2 regions of the Streptomyces sp. HUAS MG56 genome follow, and region 1 is predicted to be linked to the other one. Evidence: predicted binding sites of a transcription regulator. Region 1 holds the regulator's gene; the other holds the start of a gene.
The links. Region 1 encodes HspR, which represses chaperone genes until heat shock. Its sites were predicted from a motif close to TTGAGNNNNNNNNNCTCAA; they were not measured.
Positions count from the first base shown of each region.

Region 2: lon (endopeptidase La) is a predicted target of HspR. The motif match lies at 1,757-1,775, and genes of this name have one in related genera.

Region 1 covers NZ_CM178722.1:5,701,791-5,705,266, reverse strand. The annotation lists gene AC4OXY_RS27020 (sugar ABC transporter substrate-binding protein) at 1-1,018, opposite strand, end outside; gene AC4OXY_RS27015 (heat shock protein transcriptional repressor HspR) at 1,259-1,708, opposite strand; gene dnaJ (molecular chaperone DnaJ) at 1,714-2,889, opposite strand; gene grpE (nucleotide exchange factor GrpE) at 2,926-3,476, opposite strand, start outside.
Region 2 covers NZ_CM178722.1:6,754,327-6,757,802, forward strand. The annotation lists gene AC4OXY_RS31950 (spermine/spermidine synthase domain-containing protein) at 1-616, opposite strand, end outside; gene AC4OXY_RS31955 (rhomboid-like protein) at 834-1,664, shown strand; gene lon (endopeptidase La) at 1,798-3,476, shown strand, end outside.

The DNA of each region.
Region 1 (3,476 bases):
ACTTGATGTTGCTCTTGGTCAGCGCGATCGGCTGGATCAGCTTGGCCGGGATGTTCTTGGTGGTGGGGCTGTCGGCCTTGTCCTGGGTGAGGGCGTCGAACTGGATGTCCTTGCCCTGGACCTTGGCGACGGCCATCTGGGCCGCGGCCTGGGCCTCGTCCGGGTAGGACTTGTAGACGCTCATGTACTGCTCGCCGGCCACGACCCGCTGGACGCCCTCCAGCGAGGCGTCCTGGCCGGTGATCGGCGGCAGGGAGGTGACGCCGGCCGCCTCCAGGGCCTTGATGACGCCGCCGGCCATGTCGTCGTTGGCGGAGTAGACCGCGGCGATGTTGTTCTTGCCGATCTGGCCGATCGCCTTGGCCATGTTGGCCTCGGCGTTCTCCGGCTTCCAGTCGGTGGTGTCGTACGACGCGGCGATCGTCACCTTGCCGTTGAGCTCGGAGAGCGCGCCCTGCTTGAACTGCTTGGCGTTCGGGTCGGTGGGCGAGCCGTTCACCATGACGATCTTGTCGGAGGTGTCGGCGTGCGAGCCCAGCGCCTCCAGCAGGCTGCGGCCCTGCACCTCGCCGACCAGTTCGTTGTCGAAGGAGACGTACGCCTCGATCGGGCCCTCGGCGAGCCGGTCGTAGGCGATGACCGGGATGCCCGCGTCCTTGGCCTTCTGCACCTCGGGGGCGATCGCGTGCGCGTCGACCGCGTCGAGCAGGACGACGTCGACCTTGTCGTCGATCATCGTCTGGAGCTGCTGGGCCTGTCTGGACGCGTCCGCGCCGGCGTTGGCGTACTCGACCTTGCCCCGCTTGTTGGTGAGCTCGGCGACCTGGGACTTGATGATGGGGTAGTCGAACTTGTCGTAGCGGGTGTTCGTCGTCTCCGGCAGCAGCAGGCCCACGGTCAGGTCGTTGCCCTTGCTCGGGCTCGCGCTCGCCCCGCCCCCCGTCGCGTTCAGCATGCCGCAGCCGGCAAGCGAGAGGGTCATCGTGGACGCGGCCACGGTTATGGCGATACGGCGCATGCGAGGGCTCACTTCAGGTGCGTTTGAGGTGTCTGAAAAGACAACGCGGAGGGCATACCCGGCGTCAAGAAGAACTACTTAACGAGTGCGCAACACCACGCTCCGCTGCACCTGTGAAGGAGCAGCGGAATCACCTTCAAACGCCCTTTACGGACCCTCCATCCAAGGGGAGTTCATGAGAGGGCAAAGAAAGGGGCCCGGAATCCGGGCCCCTTTCGGAGATGTCTGCGTGCGGACGCGTCAGTCGTTGCGCTGCCGCTTCGGCCGCCACACCACCAGCGCGCTGGTCTGCTGCACCTCCTGGTACGGCACCAGGTCGCGGCGGTAGGAGGCGTGGACGGCGGCCTCGCGCTGCTGCATCGCGGCCGCCGCGCCGTCCAGGGCCGCCTCCAGCTCCGCGACGCGGGACTGGAGCGCGACGACCTGGTTCTCCAGTTCGATGATGCGCTTGATTCCGGCCAGGTTGATGCCCTCGTCCTGCGACAACGCCTGCACCTGGCGGAGCAGTTCGATGTCGCGGGCCGAGTAGCGGCGGCCCCGGCCCGCGGTGCGGTCCGGGGAGACCAGGCCGAGCCGGTCGTACTGGCGCAGCGTCTGCGGGTGGAGTCCGGAGAGCTGGGCCGCCACCGAGATGACGTAGACCGGGGTCTCCTCGGTCAGTTCATACGGGTTACGTCGACGGCCGTCCATCTCTCTCAGTCTCCCTTCGCCGCCTCGAACAGCTCCGCCCGCGGATCCTCGCCCGCGGTCGCCTCGCGATACGCCTCCAGCGCATCACGAGCCTTCCCCGACACGTCCTTCGGGACACGCACCTCGACGGTGACCAGCAGATCGCCGCGGGTGCCGTCCTTGCGGACCGCGCCCTTGCCGCGGGCGCGCATCGTCCGGCCGTTGGGCGTGCCGGGCGGCAGTTTCAGGGTGACGGCCGGGCCGCCGAGGGTCGGCACCCGGACCTCGCCGCCGAGGGCGGCCTCGGCGAACGTGACCGGCACGGTGACCGTGAGGTTGTCGTCCCTGCGCCCGAACACCGGGTGCTCGCCGACGTGCACGACCACGTAGAGGTCGCCCGCCGGTCCGCCCCGCTCGCCGGGCGCGCCCTTGCCGCGCAGCCGGATCCGCTGCCCGTCGGTGACACCCGCCGGGATGCGGACCTGCATCGTGCGGGACGACTTCGCCCGCCCGCTGCCCTTGCAATCCGCGCAGGGGTGCTCGGCGATCAGACCGCGGCCCTTGCAGTCGGGGCAGGGGTCGGTGAGCGAGAAGCCGCCGCCCGAGCCCCGCGCGACCTGGCCGGTGCCGACGCAGGTCGGGCACACGCGCGGTGTGCCGTTCTTGTCGCCGGTGCCCGAACAGGCCTTGCAGGGCGCCTGGGAGGACATCCGCAGCGGCACCGTGGCGCCCTCGATGGCCTCCGTGAAGCTGAGCGTCACCTCGGTGTCGATGTCCTGGCCGCGGCGCGGCTGAGTGCGGGTCGCACCGGTGCCGCCGCGGTTGAACAGGCCCCCGAAGACGTCACCGAGCCCGCCGCCGAAGCCTCCGCCCTGGGTGGTGGTGCTGCCCGCGCCTCCGAAGAGGTCGCCCAGGTCGAAGTTGAAGGAGCCGCCGGCGCCCGGCCCGGGGCGGAAGCCGCCGTTGCCGAACAGGGCGCGCGCGTCGTCGTACTCCTTGCGCTTCTTCGGGTCGCCGAGCACGTCGTTCGCCTCGGAGATCTCCTTGAAGCGCTCCTCGGCCTTGGCGTTGCCCTTGTTGGCGTCCGGGTGGAACTCGCGGGCGAGCTTCCGGTACGCCTTCTTGATCTCGGCCTCGGTGGCGTCCTTGGGGACGCCGAGGACCTTGTAGAAGTCCTTCTCGATGAAGTCCTTGGTGCTCATCCCCGACGTCCCTCCTTCCTGTCTGCGGTGATGACGTCAGCCCTCCTCCGGGCCACCGTTCTCCTTGTCGTCGCCGGCACCGGCCTTCTTCGCCTCGGACGTGTCCTCGGCTCCGTCGGCCTTGACGGTCTGCGCGCCGGGCTGCGGCTCGGCGACGGCCACCCGCGCGGGGCGGATGGTGCGCTCGCCGATGCGATACCCGGGCTGGAGAATCGCGACGCAGGTCGTCTCGGTGACGTCCGGCGCGTAGGAGTGCATCAGGGCCTCGTGGATCGTCGGGTCGAAGGGCTCGCCCTCCTTGCCGAACTGCTGGAGGCCCAGCTTGGCCGCCACGGTCTCCAGCGACTCGCCGACCGACTTGAAGCCGCCGACCAGTTCGCCGTGTTCCCGCGCGCGGCCGATGTCGTCGAGCACGGGCAGAAGCTCGGTCAGGAGGTTCGCGACGGCGATCTCCTTGACCGTGATCCGGTCCCGCTCGACCCGGCGGCGGTAGTTCTGGTACTCGGCCTGGAGGCGCTGGAGGTCCGCCGTGCGCTCGCCGAGCGCCGTGCGCACCTGGTCCAGCTGGGCCACCAGGCCCACGTCTG
Region 2 (3,476 bases), 1.1 Mb from region 1:
CGGTACGCACCTGCCGGAACCCGGCATTCCGCAAGCTTCCTTCAAAATCCGGAGAGGGTGCGGCCGACCACACCGCGAGCACCCCGCCGGGCTTCAACACCCTTGCGCAGGAAGCGAGTCCGGCCGGGGAGTACAGGCTGTCGTTGCCGTCCGTGACGGTCCAGCCGGGCCCGTTGTCGATGTCCAGGCACAGCGCGTCGAACGTGTCCGACGTCTCAGTGACGTAAGGAACGAGATCGCCCTGGACGACGTCGGTGCGCGGATCGGTGAGCGCCGCGGCGGACAGCCGGCCGAGCGGTCCGTCCCGGTGCCAGCCGATCACCGCCGGTTCGCGCTCCACCACGGTGATCCGCCCCCAGCGCCGGTCCGCGGCGGCGTGTGCGAGCGAGAACCCGACGCCCAGCCCGCCGAGCAGCAGCGCCGGCCCCGGCCGCCCGTCCAGCGCGTCGTACGCCGCGTCGACCAGCAGCCGTTCCGAGCGGCCGTCGGAGGTGTCCATCAGGAAACACCCGTTGGCGATGATCTGGAGCAGCGCGCCGTGTCTGCGCAGCACCACCTCGCCGTACGGGCCGTCACGCCGGTCGAGGACCACGGGAGTGTCGTACGCGGCAGTCATGCCCCCATCCTGCTTGAACGTGTCCTGTCGGGTACGGGAATTGCGGATGACGGTGGCGCGGCCCCGGTGCGACGTACTCGTCCGAGGGGCGTACGCCGGGGTGCGGACGCGAGCGGAATGTAGGAGGTTGCTGAGAATCGGCTTCCGCGTGGCGTCGGTCATAGACATGCGGCCGGTCGAGCCTCAATGGTGGGCGCGACGGAAGGAGTGCCTCATCGTGGAACGGACCGCGACGGGCCCTGCGGCGGCCGCGTCCCCGCCCCCGGCGGGCACGCCCCTGTCCGACGGTGCCGCCGTCGTCCCGGCCCCCGTGTTCGAGGGCCTCCTGGACGGCATGCCCCGCCAGCGCGGCCCCGAGCCGGTGGCTCCCTCCGCCACGCTCGGCCCCGCGCCGGCGGCTCCCGTGCCCGTCGGGGCACCGCGTCCGGTCCCGGCCGCCCGGCTGTGGCGGCTGCTGCCCACCCCGGCCGCCACGCCCTTCACCTTCGGCTACGCCGCCCTCCTCGCCGTCACCTCCGCCGTCGCGGCCGTGGCCGACCCCGGGCTGATGAACACGCTCTACCAGGGCTCCAGCACCGACGTGGCCCATCTGGTGCAGTCGCCCGCGGTGGTGCTCCTGGCGAGCGCGCTGTGGATCGCGGGCGGGATCCTCTCGCCGTACAGCGCGGCCTTCGTGCTGGTGCTCACCGCGCTGGAGCGGCGCATAGGCGGAGGGCGTGCGGCCTGTGTCTTCCTGGCCGGGCACGTCCTGGCCACGCTCGCCACCGAGGTCCCGGTGGGCCTCGCCGTCCTGGCGGGCCATCTCCCGGCCACGTCCCTGCACCGCCTCGACTACGGCATCAGCTTCGGCGTGGCCGCCAGCATCGGTTCCCTGGCCGGTCTGCTCCGCCCCTGGTTCCGCTGGCCCCTGCTCACCGTGGTGGCCGGGCTGCTGCTGAACGACCTGGCCGAGTTCGTGGACCCGATGACGGACTGGGGCCACCTGATCGCTTTGACGATAGGCGTCCTGAGCTGGCCCCTCGTGCGCCGCTGGGCCCGCGCGGTCTGACCTCTCACTGCTTTCACCTGCATGGATCTCTACGTCACCCTCTGATCGCTCACAGCGAACACGTGGGGGGAACACCAGCCCCTGCCCAGAGGTTGAGTCGGCATAGCTCAAGTTGACTGCCGAAGGGGAGATCATGGCTGCTGAGTCCACGGCGTTCACGCTCGTACTGCCCGTGCTGCCGCTCGACGACGAGGTCGTGCTGCCCGGCATGGTGGTTCCGCTGGACCTGAGCGACGCCGAGGTGCGGGCCGCGGTGGAGGCCGCACAGGCCGCCGCCCGGTCGGCGCCCGGAAAGCCCCAGGTGCTGCTGGTGCCACGCATCGACGGCACGTACGCCAAGACCGGTGTGCTCGGTACGGTCGAGCAGGTCGGCCGGCTGGCCGACGGCGACCCGGGGGCTCTGATCCGCGGCCGCGGCCGGGTGCGGATCGGCGCGGGCACCACGGGGCCCGGCGCGGCCCTGTGGGTCGAGGGCGCCCGGATCGAGGAGAGCGTGCCCGAGCCGTTGCCCGGTCAGGTCGCCGACCTCGTCAAGGAGTACAAGGCGCTGGCCACCAACTGGCTGAAGAAGCGCGGCGCCTGGCAGGTCGTCGACCGCGTCCAGGCGATCGAGGACGTCTCCGCGCTCGCCGACAACTCCGGATACTCACCGTTCCTCACCATCGAACAGAAGGTCGAACTGCTGGAGACCGCCGACCCGGTGGCCCGGCTCAGGCTCGCCGCGCAGCAGCTCCGCGACCACCTCGCCGAGCAGGACGTGGCCGAGACCATCGCCAAGGACGTCCAGGAGGGCGTCGACAAGCAGCAGCGCGAGTTCCTGCTGCGCCGCCAGCTGGAGGCCGTCCGCAAGGAGCTGCGCGAGCTGAACGGCGACGGCACGGACACGGCCGAGGAGTCCGACGACTACCGCGCCCGCGTCGAGGCCGCCGACCTGCCCGAGAAGGTCCGCGAGGCCGCGCTCAAGGAGGTCGACAAGCTGGAGCGGTCCAGCGACCAGTCCCCGGAGGGCTCCTGGATCCGCACCTGGCTCGACACGGTCCTGGAGCTGCCCTGGAACGAGCGGACTGACGACAGTGCTTCCGCCTACGACATCCAGGGCGCCAAGGCGGTCCTCGACGCCGAGCACGCGGGCCTGGAGGACGTGAAGGAGCGGATCACCGAGTACCTGGCGGTGCGCAAGCGGCGCGGCGAGCGCGGCCTCGGCGTCATCGGCGGCCGACGTGGCGGTGCTGTGCTTGCCCTGGTCGGTCCGCCTGGTGTCGGAAAGACCAGCCTGGGAGAGAGTGTCGCCCACGCGATGGGGCGGAAGTTCGTCCGCGTCGCGCTCGGCGGCGTCCGCGACGAGGCCGAGATCCGCGGCCACCGGCGTACGTACGTCGGCGCGCTGCCCGGCCGGATCGTGCGCGCCGTCAAGGAGGCCGGGTCCATGAACCCGGTGGTCCTGCTGGACGAGATCGACAAGGTGGGCTCCGACTTCCGCGGCGACCCGGCCGCGGCCCTGCTCGAAGTCCTGGACCCGGCGCAGAACCACACCTTCCGGGACCACTACCTGGAGGTCGAACTCGACCTGTCCGACGTGGTGTTCCTGGCCACCGCCAACGTCCTGGAGGCCATCCCGGAGGCGCTCGCCGACCGGATGGAGATCGTGCGGCTCGACGGCTACACCGAGGACGAGAAGGTCGTCATCGCCCGGGACCACCTGCTCCCGCGCCAGCTGGAGCGGGCCGGCCTGCGCGAGGACGAGGTCACGATCGACGAGGGCGCGCTGCGCAAGCTCGCCGGCGAGTACACGCGCGAGGCGGGCGTCCGTAC